Regions from separate parts of the Dysgonomonas termitidis genome, predicted to be linked through region 4. Evidence: riboswitches for the same ligand, from Rfam matches in the RefSeq annotation. Region 4 holds a riboswitch; each other region holds the start of a gene.

Region 1 (6,110 bases), 2.1 Mb from region 4:
AGCTTCAAGGCTTTCAGACTTTCCGGCCCCACTGTCTCCCATAATAATGATATTCGACTCTTTTCCGTTTTTCAGTGCAATGTTTACCATCGCCCCATGTATCGGCAAGCGGTGCTTTTCCATTTGCTTCACATTATGCAGTGTGAGCAACATTTTTTTCATATACCCGAAATAGTCTATATCGTCGCAATGGTTCGCATAACCGATAAGGATATCGTTCTTTTTATCTTTGTAATAGAATGTACGTTTTTCTTCATGTCCGTCCGGATAGCCAAAGACATAGATAATATCCGGTTTTTTACCGATATATTCGCTTTCTTTTGCCAGTTCGAAGAGGTTTGCCAAAGCAAAACCATGAACCATAAAATCTTTATGGAAATAGACAAATGTCAGCATATTCCCAACTTTAGCAGGGAACAGGAACCAGTCGTCCTCGTTGAGAACGATATTCTCAATAGGATTTATATTATGTTCCTGGAAAATACCGTCACGCGTATTTCGTTTGGTGTAAGAGATAAACGGAGGATTAAACATTACTGCCGTAATGAACGGTATAGGAGCCAGTCCATTGTATTCCACAGGACAATTCCAGCTGATATCGCTAAGCGTAAGAGCTGCATTCGCGCCTGCTGTTAATTGACGGTAAACACGATATTGGTAACCGATAACAGTTTCTTCGATACGGCGGTATATCGAAAGGATAAGCTCATTGAACAATTCGTTGGCCTGCATAAAACGAACGCTCTGCAAACCACTGCCTATCGAACTGTTGTGGACGATAGTATATCGCTCAAGCCTGCGCCAGAAGCTATAAAGCAATTCTATCAGTTCTATAAACAAGTCTTTATCATTGAAGAAGATAGCATATTTTCCATGCACATTCTGTACTTCATCAGGATTGCAGACAGTAAGCAATTTAAATGCCTCTATCAGCGTTTTTTCAAATTCCTCATCAGTCTTGAATTCTTTGATATAATATTCATAGATAATTATTTCATCTTTCTTCAGTTTCTGAATAAAGACTTCTATAACTCTATGGAATCCATAACTGTTAAGTATTTTCTGCCGCGTGTCGCAAAATTTCAGAGTGAAGTTGATTATTGCTTTACCTTCGCCTAGAGTAAATTCTTGTAGCATGTCTGATATTGTTTATTATTTATAATTTTTTGATTATCCGCACAATTTTCAGTTTATAATCTTCTGCTATATGGCTAAAACGAACAGAAGATCATAAACCGATTACTCCAACCTGAATATAATCAGTATTGAAATGCTTTCCAGTTTCAAATTTAAGGAAACTTACCTATACAATTAAACGAATTAATGACTAAATTTATAATAAATTGTAAATTTAAAACAAGATTTTGCTATTTTCCTGTAATATAGTTCTTTATAAATCATTCATTTTTGTTCTTATTCAGGAACTTAGGATTTACATCAAATGCATAGAAGGAAGTATTTGCTTCCTGTAAACACTTGGGACACAAGCAGTCCCGGTAATTATCTTTTATATAATCACGGACTCCTATAACAAGACTTACCTTACGACAACTGCATAATTCTATCCTGTCCTCCCTGCAACTGAATGACGCAGAACATCTCTTACATATCTTTTTCATTGTTTTTATTTTTAGATGATTTATAATATAATGATAACCAAGACAGAAGTGCCTATAATATAAACTTATGCTACCAACCGATACGATGGGCACAAGGTTACTATAAAACACAACCCGTTCTCGAAATACAAAAGCTTAAATACAGAGATAATTCTCCCGTTTTTTCAATCTTTTTCCGCGAAAGATGAAAATATATACTTTGGCAGGTCTTCTGACAATAGAAGTTAAAGATATAACTATCTGAATATAAGCAATTATTTGTATCGTATAGTACTATTTCATACATGAGACCATACTTGGACATGGTTTAATACTATGGACTTACAATAATAACCATATACAGTTTTATCTTCATAAAACTCCTTTTGACAATTCTTTTTTGTATTCTGGATACATAGACTTTACAAGAGTAAGGTCCAAATATAAAAAGTAGGACACAAAAAAGACCTGACAAAATTTGCTCTGGCAGGTTTTCTGACTCGTTCCATTTTACACGCCTTCCCGGATTTATCCAGTGGCATAAGAATGTGTAAAACTATTAAGAACTCACAGCAGCGGGTCTGTTCAGGATTTGCACCTGATTCCCTCTTCACCACTATCTACGAATGCAGAAAGTGGCACCAAAACAGTTGACAAAGGTAGGATAAATTTCAAAACTAATCCTAATTAATATGAATTAATTTAGAAGAATAATTCGCATCAGGTACAGGTAGGATAGAAAGCGGGTCATTTTACCTGGTTTCCGTTTGCCAGCTTAAACTTAACAACCTTCCTTTCCGGAAGGACAATCAACTCTCCTGTCTTCGGATTTCTTGACTTGCGTTCCTTCATTGTCTTTACCTGAAATGACCCGAAACCTTGTATGGTGATATTGTTCCCTCCGGACAATACTTCTATAATAGTTTCCAATACCGGGTTTAAGCTGTCGGCTATATATTTTTGGGATACCCCGGCTTTCCTGGCGGCCAGGGTTGTCAGTTGCTTCTTATTCATTCGGTTTTATTTGTTTTTGTATACGGCCCCTTTTTCTTCTCTGTTCCGGGATGCTTACAAAGATAAAGATTAATTTCACCTGTATCTTTTTTGTATGGGCTTATTATGTATTTCCACCCGTCCGTCTTCTATAATGCTTTTGATACCCTTATACAGGGGAAGCTCTTCCACTCCCGCTATTTTCAACGCGTTGAGAGTCATTTGGGCTTCCAGCAGCTCCAGGTATTCTTTCTCCGGTAAGCTTACCAGTTTATCTATTTCCGATTTTTTCTTTGCCATAGTAATCATTAAAATAAGCGTGCTTTCCTGTCAGGAAAGACAGGAAAGCACCGGTCTAACAATATTCACATCTTATCATTTGCATCCGAAATCCGCCGGAGTTTCCCCCCATAAATCATTTTTCCAGTGCAATACATCAATCTTATCTACTTCTGCAGAAAACACTTTCAAAAAGACCCCGGCTTTCTCCAGTTCCGTATTTCTCTTCCCTGATGCCGTTCTTTTGTTGTTAAACCAGGTTATAGCCGTAATGCTGTCTGTGTAAATAACCCTGGGATGGAAATCATTTTCGATGATATATTTTACAGCCGCAACCACACCCAGGAACTCGCCTATATTCACCGTTTGGTTACCTAAATCCTCCAGGAAGATTTGCCTGCCGGTACTAAGGTCGATTCCCCGGTAACGGGTCAGTTTGTTTTTTGTGGAATGGGCCGCGTCTGTAGCTATTCCATTCGATGGACGTTTCATTTCCGTTGGTTTTTATTCGACTTCGGTACTAAAAATCCATCGGCTTCCATCTGTTTAATAAGCGCTATCCCCTCCTCCTTAAATTCAGCAAGCACTGAATCCGGCTCCTCTATGTCAACGCGGGAAGCTAATATATCGAGAACTCCCTCCAGGGTACGGCTTGAATCCGATTTGCCATGCTTCGGGTCAAAGTAGACCGTCTTGTTGCCGAATGTGACTTTCAGCCTGTAGATGGCTTTCGGTACGGTCACTTTTTCTATCCGGGCTTTAAATTGCCTGGGCCGGGCCGATACGACAACGTATCCATTGCCCCGGTGCATCGCTTTAAGTTCCACATCGTATAAGATATTGGGTATGATTGTTCCTTTTAAATCCCCTGATAATACACAGATCTTTTTTCCAAATGTCGAGTTCTCCCGGACTCCCTTCAGTTTCTTTGTTTTGGAATGCCGGGATACAAATCCGATAAGTTCCCCCGTCTTTTCCGATTCCGCAAATTTGATTTGCGAGGTTTCAATTGCCATACTTCTTAATTACCTCATATGAAATCTATTGCAATCAGTTAATAATCTATAATCCAATCATTTTATCAAAAATATCAAAACAAAAATACCTTATTTAAACTATTTGTTCCCTGGATGCCAGATCAAGGTATTTTTTCATATTGTTGCGTAATTCCGCCGGAATGATCACCCTCATAACTTTATTTTTTAGATGTACATCATAGTGTACTAATATAGATATATTTTTCCGGAAAAATATAAGCATGGTTAAAATATACTTGTCCGTTCGCTGATTTCGTTGGAAAAGAACTGGCTATATAAAAGGGCTGAATGCGGATTATTACCGGACCGGGATATTACCTTTCTACTTCTATGTCCGGATAGCACCGATGCGGATAATAATAGCCCTGATGTATTCCGGCGAAGTATTTCGCATTGTATTAATCTAAGCTTACCCCTTGTACAATCATTTACCAACTCAACATTTTATATAATGTAAGAGCATTGTCAACGGTCTTATCCATGTCATTATATTGGTACGATCCTAGTCTTCCTGCAAAATAAATGTTAGTTTCTCTATCTGATAATTCTTTATATTTTGCATACAATGCGTTGTTTCGTTTAGTATTAATAGGATAGTAAGCTTCAGCCCCCCTGATCCATTGACAAGGATATTCGATTGAAATTACAGTTTGTGTTTGTTCTCCAAATTCAAAATGCTTGTGTTCCAATATACGTGTATATGGAACATCTTTATCTGTATAGTTGATGACCGCGTTGCCTTGAAAGTTATCTTGTTTTAAAAGTCTTTCCTCAAAATTAAGAGACCTATATTCGAGAAGACCATAACGATAATCATAATATTCATCAATCGTCCCTGTATATATTATATCCTTAGCCAATTTGCTTAACAAACGGTTTTCTATAAAGTTTGTATTTAGTAAAACTTCTGAATGGGAAAAACATTTTTTTATTATTGGAGTATAACCTCCAACAGGTATTCCTTGATAAGGATCGTCAAAATAATTATTGTTAAACGTATATCTCAGAGGAATACGATTGATGATAAATGCGGGCAACTTGGTTGCTTCTGCACCCCATTGTTTTTCTGTGTACCCTTTGATGAATTTATAGTAAATATCTTCACCTACGAGATTAAGTGCTTGCTCCTCGGCATTCTTTGGGTTATGTATATTCAATCGTTGTGATTCAATTTTTATTCTGGCTTCTTCAGGGGTTTTCACATTCCATAGTTGACAGAATGTGTTCATATTGAATGGAAGGTTGTATATTTTATCTTTATATTTAGCTAATGGGGAATTTATAAAATGATTGAATTGACATAAAGTCTGCATAAAATTCCACACGTCTTTGTTTCTTGTGTGAAAAATATGAGCTCCATATTTATGTACATTAATCCCCTCAATATTCTCGGTATATACATTTCCTCCTATATGAGATCTTTTCTCAACAACAAGGCATTTTTTACCATCAATTGCTGCTTTATATGCAAATATGGCATTAAAAAGACCTGCACCGACCAAAAGATAATCATATTCTTTCTTCTCCATATTTTTATAATATTTTCGATGTTATTTTCTCCATCATGACTTAGAAACATCGGTAGATATGTTTGTAGCTTCATACCTGATTCGCATTATTAATAATCTATATCTTCAATAAGTTTATACAAACTACGGTATTGCTCAGCTACAACTTTGATATCATAGGTCGTCTCTATTTTATATCTTGCATTTAGAGATAACGAGTTTAGGCGGGAATTATCCTCAAGTATCCATTCTATACCGGTTGCTAGATCTTCAGGATCACTGTATTTAGCCAAATATCCTGTCTGCTTATGCTCAATTATTCCGGCAGGACCTGTATCTAAAAAAGATACGACAGGCGTCATGCAAGCCATAGACTCAGTTACAGTCTGTCCAAAGGCTTCTTCTAAGGATGGAACAATCATTACATCAGCAGCAGAATATAAAGATTGCAAGATATAATGATCTTGTATGTATCCCATAATTTTAGTAGGAATATTCAAATCTATCTTTTGATATTCCGCACCGAAGATTACAAAGAAATATTCATTGTGGTGTTTTTTAGATAAAGATTGTAATGCCCGTAGTAATAAAGAAAAACCCTTTCTCGGATCATTTATTGCATTGGTTGCACCATAAAGTATGACTTTCTTATTTATAGGTATGCCAAGAGCTTTTCTTGCTATTTTATTGCTGAT
Region 2 (6,110 bases), 2.4 Mb from region 4:
TTCCTCTTCTATATTAGTCCATTCACAGCCCCGTTCGGCTTTATGCCGTTCGATACGCTTACGGTGTTCATCATCCCATACACGGGAAGTAGCGAGATAGACAGGATTTGGGGACAAGGACAATGCCAGCTTCTGCGCGTAACTGCTTTTTCCCGAACGTTGCCCTCCGGTAATAAGGATGGCACCTCCCCCTGCCCCCTCCAAAAGAGGGGGTACTGCGTCCGAATGGGATATTTGTTGTTTCATTATAGATATTATTTGGAGATGTATTAAATGTCTCCCCTTTTTGGGGAGGTTGGAGGGGGTGTTTTCTTTCTTTTGTATAAAAAGTCTTTCCAGCGTTCCTCTATATTTCCGGCCTTATACATATCATATCTCGCCATAGTAAAGAAAAGATCGGACAGACGGTTAATAAATCGCATAACAACAGCCGGAACTTCATCCTGCTTATTCAATGTCCACAGACGGCGTTCCGCACGTCGGGCGACAGCCCTTGCCAGTTGTAAGTGTGCCGAGACAATAGTGCCGCCCGGCAGGATAAAAGTTTCGCTGGGCCCCATCTCATCGGTCATTCGATCCATCCATTCCTCGCAAAGTTTATCCAAATTCTCATCCAATGTATTTGTATTAGTATCCCTGATCGCAGAAGGGGTTGCCACCTGGGACATTACAGACATCATTTCGGTTTGGATTTTAAATAAAAGAGGTTGCCATTCATGGTCTGCCGGAAGATTGGCTCTTACAACTCCTATCACCGAGTTGAGTTCATCGATTGTGCCGTTGGCTTCGATGCGTACATCATCTTTATCGACACGCTGCCCTCCAAAAATTCCGGTTTTGCCTTTATCTCCCCCGCGGGTATAGATTTTCATAAGTATATTATAATGTTTTAGTTACAAGTTACTTCGCCCTTTGGGCAATTACAAGTTACAAGCTTTTAGTATACTTGTGTATAAGGTTCTGGTTTACGAATGCCTGGTATATTAGCATGCTAAAAATTTATTACTTCCTACTCGTAACTTGTAATTGCCCAAAGGGCGAAATTACTTAAAATTTATATAATAAATAGTTTCAATCGCTACAATCAAAGCCACCATCAATATTTCAGTCCATATATTTACCTGTACGGCTTTTTTCATGTCGGCGGTAGTCAATTCTTTTTCTTTATAACCTATATAGGGCTTATCTACCAGTTCTCCAAAATAGGTATTGGGACCCCCGAAACGACAATCCAGAATCCCAGCCAAAGCGGCTTCGGGATAACCCGAGTTGGGGCTGGCATGCTGTCCTCCGAACTTTTCGATAAACGGAAACAATGAAAGTCTTCCGCTAACTATGATCATCAGTAGAGAGGTAAGACGGGCGGGAATATAATTGGCGGCATCATCGATCCGCGCAGCCCAGCAACCGAATTCTTTATATCGCTCATTCTTATAACCTATCATCGAATCCAGCGTATTTATCATCTTATAGGCAAACATACCCGGAACTCCCAGTATCATATACCAGAATAGTGGAGCTATAACTCCATCGCTCAGGTTCTCGGCCAGGGTTTCCAATGCTGCCGTACGGATCTGCTGCGGTGACAGGTTAGATGTATCGCGTCCTACAATACGTGCAACCTGTATCCTGCCCTCTTCTACCGATGAATCTACTGCGATAAACACTTTCTTTACTTCATCAATGAGCGTTTTTCCGGCAAGGCAATAAAACACAATGATTGTAGAAAATACGATGGAAAGCCAGGGGTAAATATCATTTAGGCCCTCAATTATAAAATAAATAAGGAAATAGCAGGAAAGAATAAGGACTATGGAAAATAATCCTCCTTTCAGCATTTTGCTTTTCCCCTTATTCAATATTTTTTCGCCCCATGCTATTATCTTACCCTTTGCTACCACTGTATGCGGCAGCCAGGCAGGATCACCGATGAGTTTATCGATAATCCATCCCAAAAGCAGGGGGAGCAGAATATATAGCAGATTCAAATCCATACAAGTAACGGCCCCTAGCCTCCAAAGGGGGAAACCCCTCTTCAGGAGAGGTCTGTAAGGGCATTTTTTATTGCATTAATTAATATTATATTCTCCTCAAACGACTGTGTGGCAATACGAAAATAATGCTCATCCAGCCCGTAAAAATTGGCAGCATCGCGAATTAAAATCCCATGCTTGTCTATAAGATACTTTTTCAACATGGATGCCTTCCCATCTTCAAATTTACACAAAAAGAAATGTGTATCAGTAGGTTGTACAAGAAATTTTTCTATTTTCCCTAAAGATTCCTGTAATTGTTTTGTTTCTCGCAGATATTCATTGATGTTTATTGTCTCCAGACCGCCATTCAACAAGAATTTTCCGGCTTCAACCGCTAATCCGTTTACAGACCACGGCATACGGTATTTTGCTACCTGAGCCAAAGTATCCGCATGTGCCGTAATATACCCCAGGCGCAGTCCGGGTATGGCAAAATGCTTTGTCATGGAATGCAATAATATCACATTCTTATATTGCGCAGCTTCTTCAATATCAAATAAGTCCCTGATTGTGAAATGCTCATACGACTGGTCGATAACAATATATTGAGACGGATGATTTTCAATATATGCTTTCAGTATATTTTTATCCGTTACCGTACCCGTCGGATTGTTCGGATTGCAAAGCCATACCAAACCCGCATCCTGAGGTACTTTATCAAGAGATGCTGACCAGTATATTGTATGATTGTTGATAATTGCGGCATCGCCATATTCACTGAAAGTAGGGTATATTATAGCCGATTTGGCATTATTAAACGCCTGAGCGATCAGATAAATAGCTTCTGTCGCCCCATTGGTTACACATATATTACCCGTATTAACCTTGTATTTCTCAGCCAACAATTCAACCAGAGAGGATGCACCGGGTTCGGGATAAGAATGTATAGCACTGATATGAGCACATAGATGATTCTGCAAGGCGGATAAATCCTGCCCGCTGCGTATATTGGAACTGAAATTGCTTACAATCTTCTTTCCGTGAGTATATATATCATCGCCGTGTCCGTCAATCATTGCCACCTCCCCCAACCCCCTTCCGACAGAGGGGGCTTTTGGTCAATACCATCCTCTGTTACCTCCCCATTTTGGGGGAGGCAGGAGGGGGTGATTATCTTATACACCAGTTCCATATCTACATGCTTACGCACATGGTCGGCAAGTTTATCGTATTGTTCTTCCTTAAACGCCTTGAAGTCGAATGGCACATCGGACAACTTTGCGGCATAAGGAGCTAACAGATAATCTATGACAGCCCCATTATCAAGAATACCATGTATATATGTACCAAAACATTTCTCATTCAGGAAATAGCCGTCAGTACGGCCGCCTTCCAGCTTATTCAGCAGCGAAAGACCTGCATTCCCGACAGGGACAGTCGCCCCCATATGTATCTCATATCCTTCGCAAACAGTATCAGAACCAAGAAAAGAAAACTTCACCTGACGGGTCACTTTCTCCCCTTCCATCTGCGTAGTTACAGGCAGCAAGCCCAATCCGGGCAGGCGCTCAATATTGCTTTCCACATGATTGGGGTCACATACCTCCTGCCCCATTATCTGATAACCACCGCAGATGCCTACTACCGTAGCTCCGTTCTTATGTGCTTTCACAATACTTTGTGCTACACCGTTGCGACGCAGTTCGTACAGGTCGGAAAGAGTACTCTTACTTCCGGGAACAAGCACAATATCCGCCTTTTCTATTTCATCCGTATTATTGGTATAATACAGATGTACGCGGGGATCACGTTCCAGCACATTGAAATCGGTAAAGTTGGATAAATGACGAAGCAGGATAACAGCCACATTCACCTTGCCATGTGTTGCCTGCAAGTTCTTGGTTTGCAGCATCACTGAATCTTCCTCTTCAATATATATATCCTTATAATAAGGTACCACCCCGATAACAGGAATACCGCACAAGTCTTCAATCATTTTCACTCCCGATTCGAAAAGCCTGATATCACCCCGGAACTTATTGATAAGGATACCTTTCACATACCTGCGCTCTTCCTCAGTAAGTAACATTACAGAACCATACACCGAAGCGAACACTCCGCCCCTGTCTATATCCGCTACCAATATTACATTAGCCCCGGCATGTATCGCCATCGGCATATTCACAAGGTCCACAGCCCGCAGATTGATTTCGGAGATACTGCCCGCCCCTTCCATTACAATAGGGTTGTACCGCCGGGCCAGACGGTCGAATGCATCATTTACTTCCTTCCGTAATTCTTCGCGCCCTTCCACCCTGAAATACTCATAAGCATGCTGGTTTCCCACCGGTTTGCCATTCAACACGACCTGACAGACCTTATCAGTCGTAGGCTTCAGCAACAAAGGATTCATATCGGTATGGCAGGGAACACCCGCAGCCTCGGCCTGAACGGCCTGCGCACGTCCTATTTCAAGCCCTTCGGGGGTAGCATATGAATTGAGAGCCATATTCTGCGCCTTGAATGGAGCCGGCTGATAACCGTCTTGCAGAAATATGCGGCAAAAGGCCGATGTAATAATACTTTTACCTACATCACTGCCTGTTCCCGCAAACATGATGGGATTGAGCCTTTTCGTCATTATTTTAGATCCTCTGATATTTTAGTTCTTATGTATTTTAATACACCCCTGACCCCGGGGATATAAAAACCGAATATTTTGTCCGGCAGGTTTCCTGACTTGCTCCATCTTTGAACGGCCTTCCCATTTTCAGTAAACAGTTAGCAGTTATCAGTAAACAGTCAAAAAAACTGTTAACTGATTACTGTATCACTGATTACTGTGAAACAGTGGTATTTGGTATTGCTCAAAGACTTTTTTCAGAAACATTGTTAACTGAATAGAGACCACAGTAGCGGGCACTGTTCCGGATTCTGACCGGATTCCCTTTTCATGTAAAAGACGAGTATCTGTTTACATCACCAAAACAGTTACAAAGATAGCTTTTTATTGAGGTTATACAATACGAAAATTGTAACTTTGAAATTCTGTTAATCGAGATATATTATTAGAATGATAGAAATAAAGGTGTCGGAGGAAATAAGGAAATCCTGCCCCGCTTTTGCCGGAGCAGCCATTTGTGCCAAAGTAAAGAATACCCCTCACAATGAGGAATTATGGAAACTCATAGATAACTGTGTCGCTGAATACAAGGCAAATCACCAGATAGAAGATATAAAGAAGAATCCGGCTATCGCCGCTACCCGTGCAGCATATAAAAAGTTCGGAAAAGACCCGAACCGCTACCGTCCATCGTCTGAAGCCCTTTGCCGCCGAATAGTCAGAGAATTGCCCTTGTATCAGATAGATACACTGGTAGACCTCATTAATCTGGTTTCTATCCGTACAGGTTATTCTATCGGAGGATTCGATGCAGATAAGATAAAAGGCAACACGCTGACATTAGGTGTCGGGATGACCGATGAACCCTATGAAGGGATCGGGCGGGGTATGCTGAATATTGAAGGAATCCCGGTATATCGCGATGCTACCGGTGGTGTGGGAACACCGACAAGTGACAATGAGCGGACAAAGATAGAACTAAGCACAATAAGTTTTCTGGCTATTATAAACGGATATAGCGGAAAAGAGGGTTTGGATGAAGCCGTAAAATATATGCAATCCTTACTGAAAGATTTTGCAGATTCGGATGGCGGGGAAGTTATTTTCTTTTAGTCAATTTTTTGTAAGGAATCATTTAGAACTTTATCTATACTAAATAAGTTATATAAATAAAATTTGAAAGTTATATGAGATACGAGTAGACAAGACACGAGATACAAGTTGATGACTGTTTACTGTTCACTGCTGACTGTTTACTGAAAAGTGTAAAGTTTGTCAAGTTTTAACAAGTCGTAATTTTAAAATAATAAGTCATCAGCTACTGTTTACTGCTGATTGTTAACCGATAATATAAACCTTTGATATATGAAAATACTAACAGGCGCACAAATAAAGGAAGCTGACCGGCATACTATCGAAAATGAACCTATCAGTTCGATAGAATTAATGGAAAGAGCGTCCAATTCCATCGCACAATGGATATGCAACAATGTAGAGAAAGATTATCCCCT
Region 3 (6,110 bases), 2.5 Mb from region 4:
GAGGCTGGGCAATCCAATGGTTTTCATTCGGATAAATAAGCATACGTGCCGGAATCCCCCTCAGCTTAGCGGCATTGAATGCCATCATGCCCTGCGAGGCGAGGATGCGGTAATCCAGTTCTCCATGCGAAATCATTATCGGAGTATCCCATTTCTCCACAAATTTGTGAGGAGAGTTAGCATACGAACGCTGTGCGATAGAATTACTCCTGTCCCAGAAAGAGCCGCCCAGATCCCAGTTGGCGAACCACATCTCTTCTGTTTCGAGGTATTGCGCCTCTACATTGAAGATACCGGCATGAGCAAGAAATGCTTTGAAGCGCTTGTTGTGGTTTCCGGCCAACCAATAAACGGAAAATCCGCCATAACTTGCGCCTGTACAACCAAGTTTATCCGCATTTACAAAAGGCTCCTTAGCCATAGCATCTATAGCCGAAAGATAATCTTTCATATTCTGTCCGCCGTAATCTTTGCTGATCTGTTCCAGCCATTCCTGACCAAAACCCGGAAGACCTCTGCGATTAGGGGCAACGACAATATACCCGTTTGCAGCCATCATCTGCAAATTCCAACGGTACGACCAAAACTGGCTCACAGTACTTTGAGGACCACCCTGGCAGTATAAAAGAGCCGGATATTTTTTATTTGGGTCGAAGTTTGGCGGATAGACGATCCATGTCAGCATTTTCTTCCCGTCAGTAGTAGCAATCCAACGCTCTTCCACTTTACCCATTTTTAACTGCCCGAGTATTTCTTTATTTTCAAAGCTCAATTCGGTGGCTTCCCCGTTAGTTGTATTTACAGAATATATTTCATTTGGCGCCGATAACGAATGGCGTATTGCGATAAGTTTATCTCCGGCTATGCCGAATGATTCATAATCGTAATCACCCTTTGTTATCTGATTTATTTCCTTGGTATGCACAAAGGCCTTGAACAGATGCGTCTTAGCCTCTACACATGAAACGAAATAAATACTCTCATTATCGTTCCAGGCCAGATAATCGGTGTTATAATCAAACTTTTCGGTTACATAAATTTTATCGTTAGTGGTCAGATTCATTACAAACATCCGGTTTTTGTCCGATTCGTATCCGTCACGCTCCATACTTTGCCATGCAATATATTTGCCATCAGGAGAGAAAACAGGATTGATGTCATATCCCATCATACCTTCTGTAAGATTTTTCGTCTCTTTTGTATCTATATTATACAGGTATATATCGGAGTTGGTAGACAAGGCATATTCCATCCCTTTTTTCTTCCGGCAGGTGTATGCAATGGATTTACCGTCGGGACTCCAGGCGAGTTGCTCTATTCCGCCGAACGGGAGCATAGGGCATTCGTAAGGTTCATCGCCTAAAATATCTATACCGTCTGTCATTTTTGTACCGTCATAACCGGCTATGAAGCTGTGGGGGATTTCCTCCACCCATTCCGACCAGTGTTTATACATCAAATCATCTATGATGCGGCCCGATGCTTTAGGCAGATCGGGGTATTTATCGGCAGTACGTTCTCCGTACTTTATATTTTTAATGTACAGGATTTTCTTCTCATCAGGCGAATAAGAAAATCCGTTGACACCGCCTTCTATGTCGCTTATCTGCACTCGTTCACTGCCATCAGGATTCATTTCCCAAATTTGCGAAGAGCCGCTTTCGCTACTTAGGAATGCGATCTTGGCACCACCTTTCACCCATACAGCATTGTTTTCGCTTTTGGCAGTTTGGGTTATCTGCTTTTTGTCCGAGCCATCAATATTCATGGTGAATAACTCCCGGTTGGTCTTATTCTGCTCGATGCTCACATAAGTGACTCCATAGAGTACTTTTGATTTATCAGGCGAAACTTGTACGTCGGATACGCGTCCGAAGCTGTAAAGGACTTCGGGGGTCATGATACCGTTTTCTACTTTTACGGTGGCTTTGCCGATCAGGGGGGCATCTTTCTCCGTGTCTTCTATTTTTGCGGAAAATTTACCGCCACACGAAACGACTGATGCGCCGAGTAATAATGCCATAATTGATTTATTCATATAGTTAAATTATATTTTATAGGTTCAAAGATATTTGTTTTTTGCAATACATACAACAAATGTGTCGACGCTCCAATTCAATTAGCAAATCTTTTTTTCGTTATCCCTAACCACACACAAGGTGCATCAACCAGCAACTTATTTTCTAAAAAACTTGACAAACCTGACACATTTTACATTTTTTCCCTGTACCCTTTACGTAAATCTTTGCGCCCTCCGCAGTAAAAAGTTGATTACACTCAAAAAGCGCAGATATACCCTGATTTATTACAACAAACAGTGAACAACCCGTATTTTGTCCTTTGGTAACTATCTTCCAAAAATCTGACAAACTTTACATATTTTCATATAGATATAAAACTTTACAAACCTGACAACTTTTCAGTTAACAGTTAGCAGTCATCAGTTAACAACTCGTATCTTGTATCTTGTTTACTCGTAACTTGTAACTGCCCTAGGGCGAAGTAACTTGTAACTGTTAAAAAGTTACAAAAGTTACACTTTTATCAATTATTTTCTCTCCTCAAAGCCAAGGTTTCTCTCCTCAAAGCTAAGGTGGGGGATTGAGGGGGCTGATTCATTCTTTCAAAGAGCTATGAGCTAGAAGCTAAATATATAGATAAAGTTATTTCACATACATTATATAAATCATTATAAATTTAATTCCATATCTTTGCACTAAGTTCTGGTGTTACAAATCCGCGTGCCGGACGAGTAATTAAAAGGGAATCAGGTGCAAATCCTGAACAGACCCGCTGCTGTAAGCTCTATTCAGTTAACAGTTAACAGTCATCAGTTAACAATGTTTCTGAAAAAAGTTTTTGAACAATACTCAAACCACTGATTGACAGTCATCAGTCATCAGCTATCAGTTAATAATTTTTGTTAACTGTTTACTGCTAACTGTTTACTGAAAATGGGAAGGCCGTTCAAAAATGGAGTAAGTCAGAAAACCTGCCGGAACATTATTAGTTGAAAGCTCGAGGTTTAGGCTTAAATACTATTTACAGACAACACACATACCTGTTCGTCTATTTTAGTCCTATACTAAAGGCATCTGATTCTAACTCTTATAAAATGAATCTTAAAGATGTTTGATCCTGTTACGTTCGTATCCCTCGGTCCCGGAGACCCGGAACTGATAACCTTGAAAGGTTTGAAAACACTGCAAGAAGCAGATTTGATATTTTGTCCGTCAACCGCCCTTCCCGGAGGAAAAAGCTCCTCACGGGCAAAAGATGTCCTATTGCAATTGAGCATCGGCGAATCAAAGCTGAACACATTCAATGTACCTATGAACAAAGACCGTTCTCTGGCCATTGAGAGCTACAAGGCTGTGGCGGAAGAAATATCGGACAGGTATAAATCCGGACATAAAATAGCTGTTACAGCCGAAGGTGATGCCGGATTCTACTCTACCATCTATTACATAAGCGAATATCTTACACAGGAGAATATACCGGTCAGCCGCATCGCGGGCGTACCTGCGTTTATAGCCTGTGGCACTCTGGCCAACATTCATATTGTGAAACAAGAGGAAGAACTCGAAGTTATTCCGGGTATCATAACATCAGCAGATGGTCTGGAAGAAAAGATCAAAACCGGCAAAACCGTTGTACTGATGAAAGCTTCCCAGTGCGAACAAGTAATAAAGGAAGCATTAGAAAATATTCAGGACATCACTTTCCACTATTTTGAAAATGCAGGAATCTCCGGCAAAGAAGTCTATACTCAGAACAGGGAAGAAATACTCAATCGTAAATTCCCTTACTTTTCACTAATAATAATCCGCAAATAAACAAATATGAAATTCCTTGCCCGTTCAATAATCCTGCTTGCTTTTGGCTGCTTCATAGCATGTAACCCGAATAAGAAAGACAGCAACAATATTTCCAGCATGCATGATACATTAAATATCAAATATGCAAAAGGCTTTACCGTATCCGAACATGGAAATTACAAACTGGTGGATATACATGATCCTTCCGGCGAAAGCGATACCAAGTATCAATATGCTTTATTGAAAAGAGGGGAAGATAAAACGGGCATACCTGCCGGATACCAGATTATAGAAGTCCCCGTAAAAAGCGTGGTGTGTATGACCACCCTGCAAATTTCCAATTTTATCAAATTAGACGCTGTAGACAAAATAGCGGGGATAACCAGTACCCGTTTCCTGTTTAATCCTCAGCTAAATGAACAATTGAAAACCGGGAAAACAAGCAAAATCGGTATCGAAGGGGAGTTTGACAACGAAGTGGTTATGGCTATCGATCCCGACATTATCCTTGTTTCGCCCTTCAAGCGCGGAGGTTATGATGCTATCCGCAATCTGGATATTCCTCTGATCAGCTTTTTAGGATATAAAGAATCGTCTCCTCTGGGACAGGCCGAATGGATAAAATTTACAGGGCTTTTATTGGGAATGGAAGAACAGGCAGGTAAACAATTCGATGAAATAGAAAAAAAATATAATAAACTGAAATCATTGGCCGGACCAGTGGCGCATAAGCCGGCAGTGCTTAGCGGGGAACTGCATTCGGGCAATTGGTATGTCGTAGGAGGGAACAGCTATCTGGCGCAACTCTTCCGCGATGCGGGAGCATCCTATTTTATGAAAAACGATGACGAATCGGGCGGATTTTATGTGGATTTCGAAACTGTATATTCTCAGGGCGCGAATGCCGAATACTGGCGTATGGTAAACAGCCACAACGGAACGTTCGGCTATGAAGCGCTGAAACAAAGCGACGCACGTTACACAGATTTCAAAGCATACAAAGATAAAAAACTTATCTATTGCAATCTCAGGGAAAAACCCTTCTATGAAAATACGCCTGTAGAGCCGGAAGTCGTACTGGCCGACCTGATAAAGATATTCCACCCCGAGCTGTTACCGGAACACACACCTGTATATTATGAACTATTGAAATAATGAAACATCATATAGTTTTACTCGCACTTATTTTTGCATCTATCCTGCTGTTTTTCATACTCAATCTTGTATTGGGAACTATCTCCATACCCGTAGGCTCTATCTGGAACATATTATCCGGAACAGGAGATGAACCGCTGATATGGCAGAATATAATCTGGAAATCCCGTTTTCCCCAGACACTGACAGCCTTGGTTGCGGGAGCAGGTTTATCTATAAGCGGGTTGCAGATGCAGACCGTATTCCGTAATCCCCTGGCCGGTCCCTCCGAACTGGGTATCAGTTCGGGCGCAAGCCTCGGTGTAGCTTTCATTATCCTTCTGTCGGGAAGCATTGCAGGAACGGCGTTGAGTACTTTAGGCTTTTTCGGGGAAGTGGCTGTATCTGTGGCGGCTATTGCCGGGGCAATGACTGTGATGGCAATCATAATAGCCATTTCGCAACGGGTAAGGGGAAATGTCATACTCCTTATTATCGGAGTCATGATAGGCTATATAGCGACCGCCATTATCGGCGTCCTTAAATTTTTCAGCAACGATGAAGATGTCAGGGCATATGTAATATGGGGACTGGGCAGTTTCGCGAAAGTATCGGGTAATCAGGTCTATACTTTCGTCTTTATAATGGCCGTACTTATCCCGCTTTCATTCCTGCTTATCAAGACCCTGAACCTTATGCTGCTCGGCGATGGCTATGCCCGTAATTTAGGGCTGAATATAAAACGTGCCCGCCTGTACGTGATTTGCTGTTCGTGCGTTATCACGGCTATTATCACAGCTTATTGCGGACCTATCGTCTTTCTGGGACTGGCCGTACCTCATCTGTGCCGTACAATATTTGTCTCATCCGACCACCGGATACTGATGCCTGCCGTCACACTCACAGGGGCATCCCTTGCCCTGCTGTGCAACCTTATAGCACGCATGCCGGGATTTGAAGGGGCATTACCTATCAACTCGGTGACGGCACTCATAGGTGCGCCGATAGTTATATCGGTATTATTCGGAAAACGTAAGAATGAGATAACGGAATAGGAAGATGAAACAAAAGACAATCGATATACAGCATCTTTCGATAGGATATTCTTCAAAAAAGAATATCATCACTGTCGCCGAAAGTATAACTTCATCCATTTTC
Region 4 (6,110 bases):
GCCCGTAATAATCCCCATTCTGATAATTAAGCGCTACCGTATCTCCGGACGGATAGTTGAACACGACTATATCGTTGCGTTCTATATGCCCTGTGCCTGCAAACCGTTTATATTCCAACTGCGGTTTTTCGAGATACGACTTAAATCCGCCAACAGGAAACGTATGTTGCATCAATGGCAGTGAGAATGGAGTCATCGGGGAACGCGCCCCATAACTAACCTTGCTTACACAAAGGAAATCTCCTACTAAGAGCGATTTTTCGAGAGATGAAGTCGGTATCTGGTAATTCTGGAAAAAGAATGTATTAATGATCCATACACCTACCAATGCGAAAACAATAGCATCTACCCAGTCGAGCACTTTCCTCATATGCGGATTCTTAGCATTGCGCCATGCTCCCCACGGGATAAATTTCGTAATATAGATATCTATAAAAACGGGAATGAGAATCAGGACTCCCCAGTATCCTGTCCAGATAACAAACAAGACACACAATATACATGCAAGAACGGCATATATCCATTGCCTTACGCCGGATTTGCGTTTTTGCTGCGCGCCATCTTTTTTAGTGTTATTTTCCATATTGTAAGTAAAAGTAGGTTTACGACCTTATTTTAAAATTTAAGCATATCATCCATTCCCAGGAAGCCTTTTTTACCTTTGGTAAATTCAGCGGCAATAACTGCTCCCAAAGCAAACCCTTTCCGGCTTTTCGCGTCATGCTTGATGCTGATAATATCGGCATCCGACTCATATATTATTTCGTGTATGCCGGGAACTTCTCCTTCACGGATACAATGGATAGCCAGATCTGATTGTTTTTCTTCAACTTCAAGATTCCAGCGTTCCTTGCGGCTGATATTTTCAATTACACCTTCTGCAAGCGTTATAGCTGTTCCGCTTGGAGCATCCAATTTATGAATATGATGTATCTCCTCCATCTTCACATCATAGTCCGGATAATTATTCATTATCCGTGCCAGATACTTATTTAACACAAAGAAGATATTTACTCCCAGGCTATAATTCGATGCATAGAAGAAAGTCTGTACGCCTTCCGAGCACGCTTTTTTCACTTCATCCATATGTTCGAGCCAACCTGTTGTTCCTGCAACTACAGGAACGTGTGCAGCAAAACATTTTCTGTAATTATCTATCGCACTGTCAGGCGTAGAAAATTCGATTGCCACATCAGCACTTTTGAACGCGGACGAACCGAAATCATCCGTATTATTTACATCTATGACAGATACAATATTGTGACCTCTCGAAACAGCTATCTTTTCTATTTCATGTCCCATTTTACCATATCCGATGAGAGCTATATTCATATTTGAGTATTTGTTAATTTAATTGATTAAAGCTTACAAATATACATAAAAACTTATTTCCAGAGGATTTCCCTTTTAATTAATCCTTGATTATAAGCTTTTTTAAGGACACGAGCCAACTCTTTGTATCAGTAAGTAAAACAACAAGAATAAGTTATAATAGGAAATGCATTATTAAATCCCGGCTATTATCTAATTAAGCAATAAAAGCCACCTACAAAAGGTTAGTCGCCCCCATTCCCGGTTTATTACATCCGGTTAGATATTCTTAACACTTTAGCCATCCCCTGCCTTCAGGAAGAAATGCTTATAAGCATCTCAATTGATGAATTCAAGTCTTTATTAGTTCAAAAAATCTTTATACCCAAATCCCTGATTTTCTTTATATCTTTCACACTTTTTTTACGAAAAACGAGTGCGGCAATGCAAATACCGATCGCCAGACAAAACAATAGCGAAGAGGTAAGAATAAAGTTATATGCGGTATCCTGCAGCAATGACGAACCTTTATTATCCATCCCCTCTTCGTATATCCTGATACAACCGAGCATCGTGCGGTATGCATATAAGCCGGGAATCATCGTAATGCAGGCAGGAAGCGTAAAAACGACAGGAGGCGTATGTATACGGTGGGCGCAATAAATTCCGGCAAGCCCGATAAATACAGTCCCGCAAAGTGTAGATGCGACCAAACCATAATCCAATTGCAACAGCACAAACCGGATACAATGCCCTACCCCTCCTAACAATCCTGCAATCAGCAAAGCTTTTCGGGGGGTCTCGAAAAGAAGCGCGAAGCCTATTGCTACAAAAAAGCTTAGAAAAGCATCTCTTAATATATCTATCATCATCTCTAAAAATTATTAATACCTATCAATGACATACTCATAAACATGCCGATCGCTATACATAACAAAATAAAGCCGCCGAATGCCCCACGCGCAATTCCCGTGGGTATATACCCCTCCAGCAAATCTATAATACAATTAATCAACGGGACCCCCGGTATAAGGAACAGGACAGCGGTTGCTACCGATATATCGGGCGATAAGCCACAACCGAACAATACATTCATGCCGGAGATCGTTGTAGTCGCAAAAGCAGAACATACAACGGCAACCATCAGATTGAAACCCTTTTTTACCATTTCCTGACGCACTGTAAGCCCCATGAGTGACGCTATAAAGGCAAAAGCTCCGTCCATCCAGTCGCCTCCGGCAAGCAAACATAAACAACCACATGCTACCCCGATAAAAACGCGTATCAGCCAAACAGGATGTTTAGGTGCGGCTTTTATCTCATTCAGGCAATTTTCCAGCTCACCCAACGAAATTTTATTCTCAAACAGCTTCCATGTTAACAAACTGGTATTTGTCAATACGCCGAAATGCGCACCATGATGCCTCACCCGCTTGTTTCCGGTTACTGTATTTTCGGGATTTTCACGATCTGTAACCGTTACCGATACAGCAGTAAAGGAGAGAAGCATCTCCACCTTAAAACAAGTCGTATCGGCAATACGTTGCACATTCCGGTTTATACGTTCACAGTGAGCGCCTGACTCTAACAGAATCGTACTGACCTCCAAAATCAGATCGGCAAATTTTGTAGCGGACATACCTTTGTCCTCCGGCAAAACATTTTCCATTTTGTTTGCTTTATAAAATTAATCTCCGGGAGAATAAGTGATTCTGTCGGCGGCTCTTGCAGGGATCTTAGTTATCATATATAACCAACACAATGCAACTTTGACTGTTGCACAAAACCAGCTTTATCCGAACATGAATTTTTACTTCTCCAACTTGCCTCTAATCCTCGAAAGACAAAATCATACTATTACTGGCAGGTCTTCTGACTCACTCTTGCTCCGTGCAGCCTTCCCGATAGACAGTTATCTGTCGACCAGTGGCATTGGGTATCGCTCGGAACAACATCAATGAATGTTAACTGATGACTGTTAACTGTTCACTGAAAAGAGGTTACAGCAGCGGGTCTGTTCAGGACTTGCACCTGATTCCCTTTTTCATTACTTATCCGAAGATGCGGACTTGTAACACCAATAATCAGATACAAAGTTGGAATAAAAAATCGAAATAATAACATTTTGAGAAAATATTTTTTTCTGTAGTTATCGGCAAATCATCCGGAATAAAGATAAATTAATATCGTAAATTATCCAATTTAGGAAACTTTTCAACAATATAAAAGTTTTATTTATCTAATATTGTATAACTTAGAATTTATTTCGGGAAACTTTGGCATTATTTTTCAATAAATAAATCTCATTTTTGAAAACCATATAAAAAAATAATCTACCTTTGTTACCATATACGGTTCTGAAATAAAATCAGATGAAAAGGGAATCAGGTGCAAGTCCTGAACTATCCCCGTAGCTGTAAATTTCAAGAAAAGGTTAGGCCCTCACGCCACTGATCGACAGTTACCGGTCATCAGTTTCAGTTATCATTTTGTTAACTGCTTACTGCTCACTGTTAACTGAACATTGGGAAGGCTCCTAACCGGGAAATAAGTCAGAAGACCTGCCGTGTATACATTCGTAGCTTTCGGGAGAAAAGCGATAGAATAGAATATGCGGTGACTTTACATCTTTAATCTCTCTTCGCCTATTTTGGTCTCTATCCCCGTCAGTTACATTGAAGCAATGTATCATTAATCAACAATTGACGACGCGAAAGCGGGTCGAATACTTTCTTTTACTCATAACATAATACAACCATGATTCAGACAGTCATAAAAAGAGACGGACGCATAGTCGGCTTCAATGAAGAAAAGATAATGGCAGCTATCCGCAAAGCCATGTTACACACCGAACAAGGAGAAGACTCTTCCCTGATAAGACGCATCACGGATTTTATCTCTTGCCAGGGTAACGAGCAAATGACCGTAGAGCAAATCCAGGATATGGTAGAAGTGGAACTGATGAAAAGCCCACGGAAAGAAGCAGCTAAAAAATATATCGCTTACCGCGACCAGCGCAGCATTGCCCGAAAGGCCAAAACACGGGACATGTTCCTCGAAATCATAGAGACCAAATCGAACGATATCACACGCGAAAATGCCAACATGAACGCTGATACTCCGGCAGGAATGATGATGAAATTCGCGAGTGAAACTACGAAGCCTTTTGTTGACGACTATCTGCTGCTGCCGGAAGTAAAAGAAGCCGTCCGCCAAAACTATTTACATATTCACGACAAGGACTATTATCCGACCAAAAGCCTCACTTGTGTACAGCACCCATTAGATAAGATACTTCAGCATGGATTCAATGCCGGACATGGAGAATCGCGTCCTGCCAAACGTATAGAAACAGCGAGCATGATTGGCTGCATATCCATGGAAACAGCCCAGAATGAAATGCATGGTGGCCAGTCCATCCCTGCTTTTGATTTTTATCTGGCACCTTTTGTCAGGCGTAGTTTTATTGAAGAAATAAAAGTGCTGGAACAGATAAACGGACTGGACTACAAACACCTTTACGAAACACCAATAGAGGATTACTTATCAAAAGACCTGACCGGATTACATGGTGACGAAAGAATTATCCAACATGCCATAAACCGTACAGTGAGCCGTGTACACCAGTCGATGGAAGCCTTCATCCATAACATGAACACCATACACTCCCGGGGAGGCAATCAGGTGGTATTCAGTTCTATTAATTATGGAACGGATACTTCTGCCGAAGGAAGATGCATCATGCGGGAACTGTTAATCAGCACAGATGAAGGCGTGGGCAACGGAGTAACAGCCATTTTCCCGATACAGATATGGAAAAAGAAGCGGGGAGTAAGCTATTTACCAACAGACCGGAATTACGATTTATACCAACTGGCATGCAAGGTGAGCGCACATCGTTTCTTCCCTAACTTTCTGAATCTGGACGCGACATTCAACCAACATGAAGAATGGAATGAGAACGATCCCCGCCGTTTTGAATATGAAGTGGCGACAATGGGCTGCCGTACCCGCGTATTTGAAAACCGTTTTGGAAAGAAAACATCGGTAGGCAGAGGCAATCTTTCTTTCTCTACACTCAATCTGGTACGCATTGCTCTGGAATGCAGAAACATAGAAAACGAGAAGGAACGGATCGACTGCTTTTACAGGAAACTGGATCAGATGCTCGGGCTGGCCGCCCTCCAATTGCATCGCCGCTTCGAGTTCCAAAAGACAGCCGCTCCCAAACAATTCCCGTTATTAATGTCGGTGCTATGGGAAGGTTGCGAGCAGCTGGCAGGTGAGGATACAATAGAGAAAGTTATCAATCAGGGCACACTTGGCATAGGGTTCATCGGGCTGGCCGAAGCCTTGGTTGCCCTTACCGGCAAGCACCACGGAGAAGACGAAACCGCCCAGAAACTAGGTCTGGAAATAATAACATATATGAGAGACCGGGTAAATGAATTTTCTGATAAATATCAGCACAACTATAGCGTACTGGCCACTCCCGCCGAAGGACTTGCCGGGCGGTTTACACGACGCGACAAAAAAGATTTCGGACTTATTGAAGGAATTACAGACCGGGAGTATTATACAAACTCAAATCATGTACCTGTATATTATTCATGCAGCGCACATCGGAAAGCTAAAATAGAGGCTCCCTATCACGATCTTACGCGTGGAGGACATATATTTTATGTCGAGATGGATGGCGACGCGACTCATAATCCAGAAGCTATTATGACTGTTGTAGATATGATGGATAAATATAATATCGGCTACGCCTCGGTGAACCATAACCGGAACCGTTGCCT

Evidence for each region. Region 4 has a riboswitch for cobalamin ahead of ACYQ3L_RS04665 (anaerobic ribonucleoside triphosphate reductase). Riboswitches for the same ligand answer to the same signal wherever they lie in the genome.
Region 1: it holds a riboswitch for cobalamin, as region 4 does, so the genes downstream of both, ACYQ3L_RS13125 (cysteine-rich CWC family protein) here and ACYQ3L_RS04665 (anaerobic ribonucleoside triphosphate reductase) in region 4, are expected to answer to the same signal.
Region 2: it holds a riboswitch for cobalamin, as region 4 does, so the genes downstream of both, ACYQ3L_RS14405 (cobyric acid synthase) here and ACYQ3L_RS04665 (anaerobic ribonucleoside triphosphate reductase) in region 4, are expected to answer to the same signal.
Region 3: it holds a riboswitch for cobalamin, as region 4 does, so the genes downstream of both, ACYQ3L_RS14775 (precorrin-2 C(20)-methyltransferase) here and ACYQ3L_RS04665 (anaerobic ribonucleoside triphosphate reductase) in region 4, are expected to answer to the same signal.

What each region holds. Positions count from the first base shown of each region.
Region 1 is NZ_BAAHYD010000002.1:2,148,439-2,154,548, reverse strand. Features, by position in the region: gene ACYQ3L_RS13130 (phosphoenolpyruvate carboxykinase (ATP)) at 1-1,137, opposite strand, end outside; gene ACYQ3L_RS13125 (cysteine-rich CWC family protein) at 1,398-1,619, opposite strand; cobalamin riboswitch at 2,067-2,259, opposite strand; gene ACYQ3L_RS13120 (HU family DNA-binding protein) at 2,346-2,612, opposite strand; gene ACYQ3L_RS13115 (hypothetical protein) at 2,688-2,891, opposite strand; gene ACYQ3L_RS13110 (ribonuclease H family protein) at 2,967-3,362, opposite strand; gene ACYQ3L_RS13105 (hypothetical protein) at 3,359-3,886, opposite strand; gene glf (UDP-galactopyranose mutase) at 4,336-5,436, opposite strand; gene ACYQ3L_RS13095 (glycosyltransferase) at 5,526-6,110, opposite strand, start outside.
Region 2 is NZ_BAAHYD010000002.1:2,444,782-2,450,891, reverse strand. Features, by position in the region: gene ACYQ3L_RS14425 (bifunctional adenosylcobinamide kinase/adenosylcobinamide-phosphate guanylyltransferase) at 1-246, opposite strand, end outside; gene ACYQ3L_RS14420 (cob(I)yrinic acid a,c-diamide adenosyltransferase) at 270-872, opposite strand; gene cbiB (adenosylcobinamide-phosphate synthase CbiB) at 1,044-1,994, opposite strand; gene ACYQ3L_RS14410 (aminotransferase class I/II-fold pyridoxal phosphate-dependent enzyme) at 2,036-3,052, opposite strand; gene ACYQ3L_RS14405 (cobyric acid synthase) at 3,049-4,617, opposite strand; cobalamin riboswitch at 4,685-4,978, opposite strand; gene ACYQ3L_RS14400 (B3/B4 domain-containing protein) at 5,050-5,712, shown strand; gene ACYQ3L_RS14395 (NAD(P)H-hydrate dehydratase) at 5,965-6,110, shown strand, end outside.
Region 3 is NZ_BAAHYD010000002.1:2,547,604-2,553,713, reverse strand. Features, by position in the region: gene dpp5 (dipeptidyl-peptidase Dpp5) at 1-2,038, opposite strand, end outside; cobalamin riboswitch at 2,708-3,014, shown strand; gene ACYQ3L_RS14775 (precorrin-2 C(20)-methyltransferase) at 3,129-3,836, shown strand; gene ACYQ3L_RS14770 (ABC transporter substrate-binding protein) at 3,843-4,973, shown strand; gene ACYQ3L_RS14765 (iron chelate uptake ABC transporter family permease subunit) at 4,973-6,007, shown strand; gene ACYQ3L_RS14760 (ABC transporter ATP-binding protein) at 6,012-6,110, shown strand, end outside.
Region 4 is NZ_BAAHYD010000002.1:55,588-61,697, reverse strand. Features, by position in the region: gene lepB (signal peptidase I) at 1-583, opposite strand, end outside; gene dapB (4-hydroxy-tetrahydrodipicolinate reductase) at 616-1,332, opposite strand; gene ACYQ3L_RS04675 (threonine/serine exporter family protein) at 1,680-2,183, opposite strand; gene ACYQ3L_RS04670 (threonine/serine exporter family protein) at 2,186-2,980, opposite strand; cobalamin riboswitch at 3,157-3,408, opposite strand; cobalamin riboswitch at 3,647-3,894, shown strand; gene ACYQ3L_RS04665 (anaerobic ribonucleoside triphosphate reductase) at 4,069-6,110, shown strand, end outside.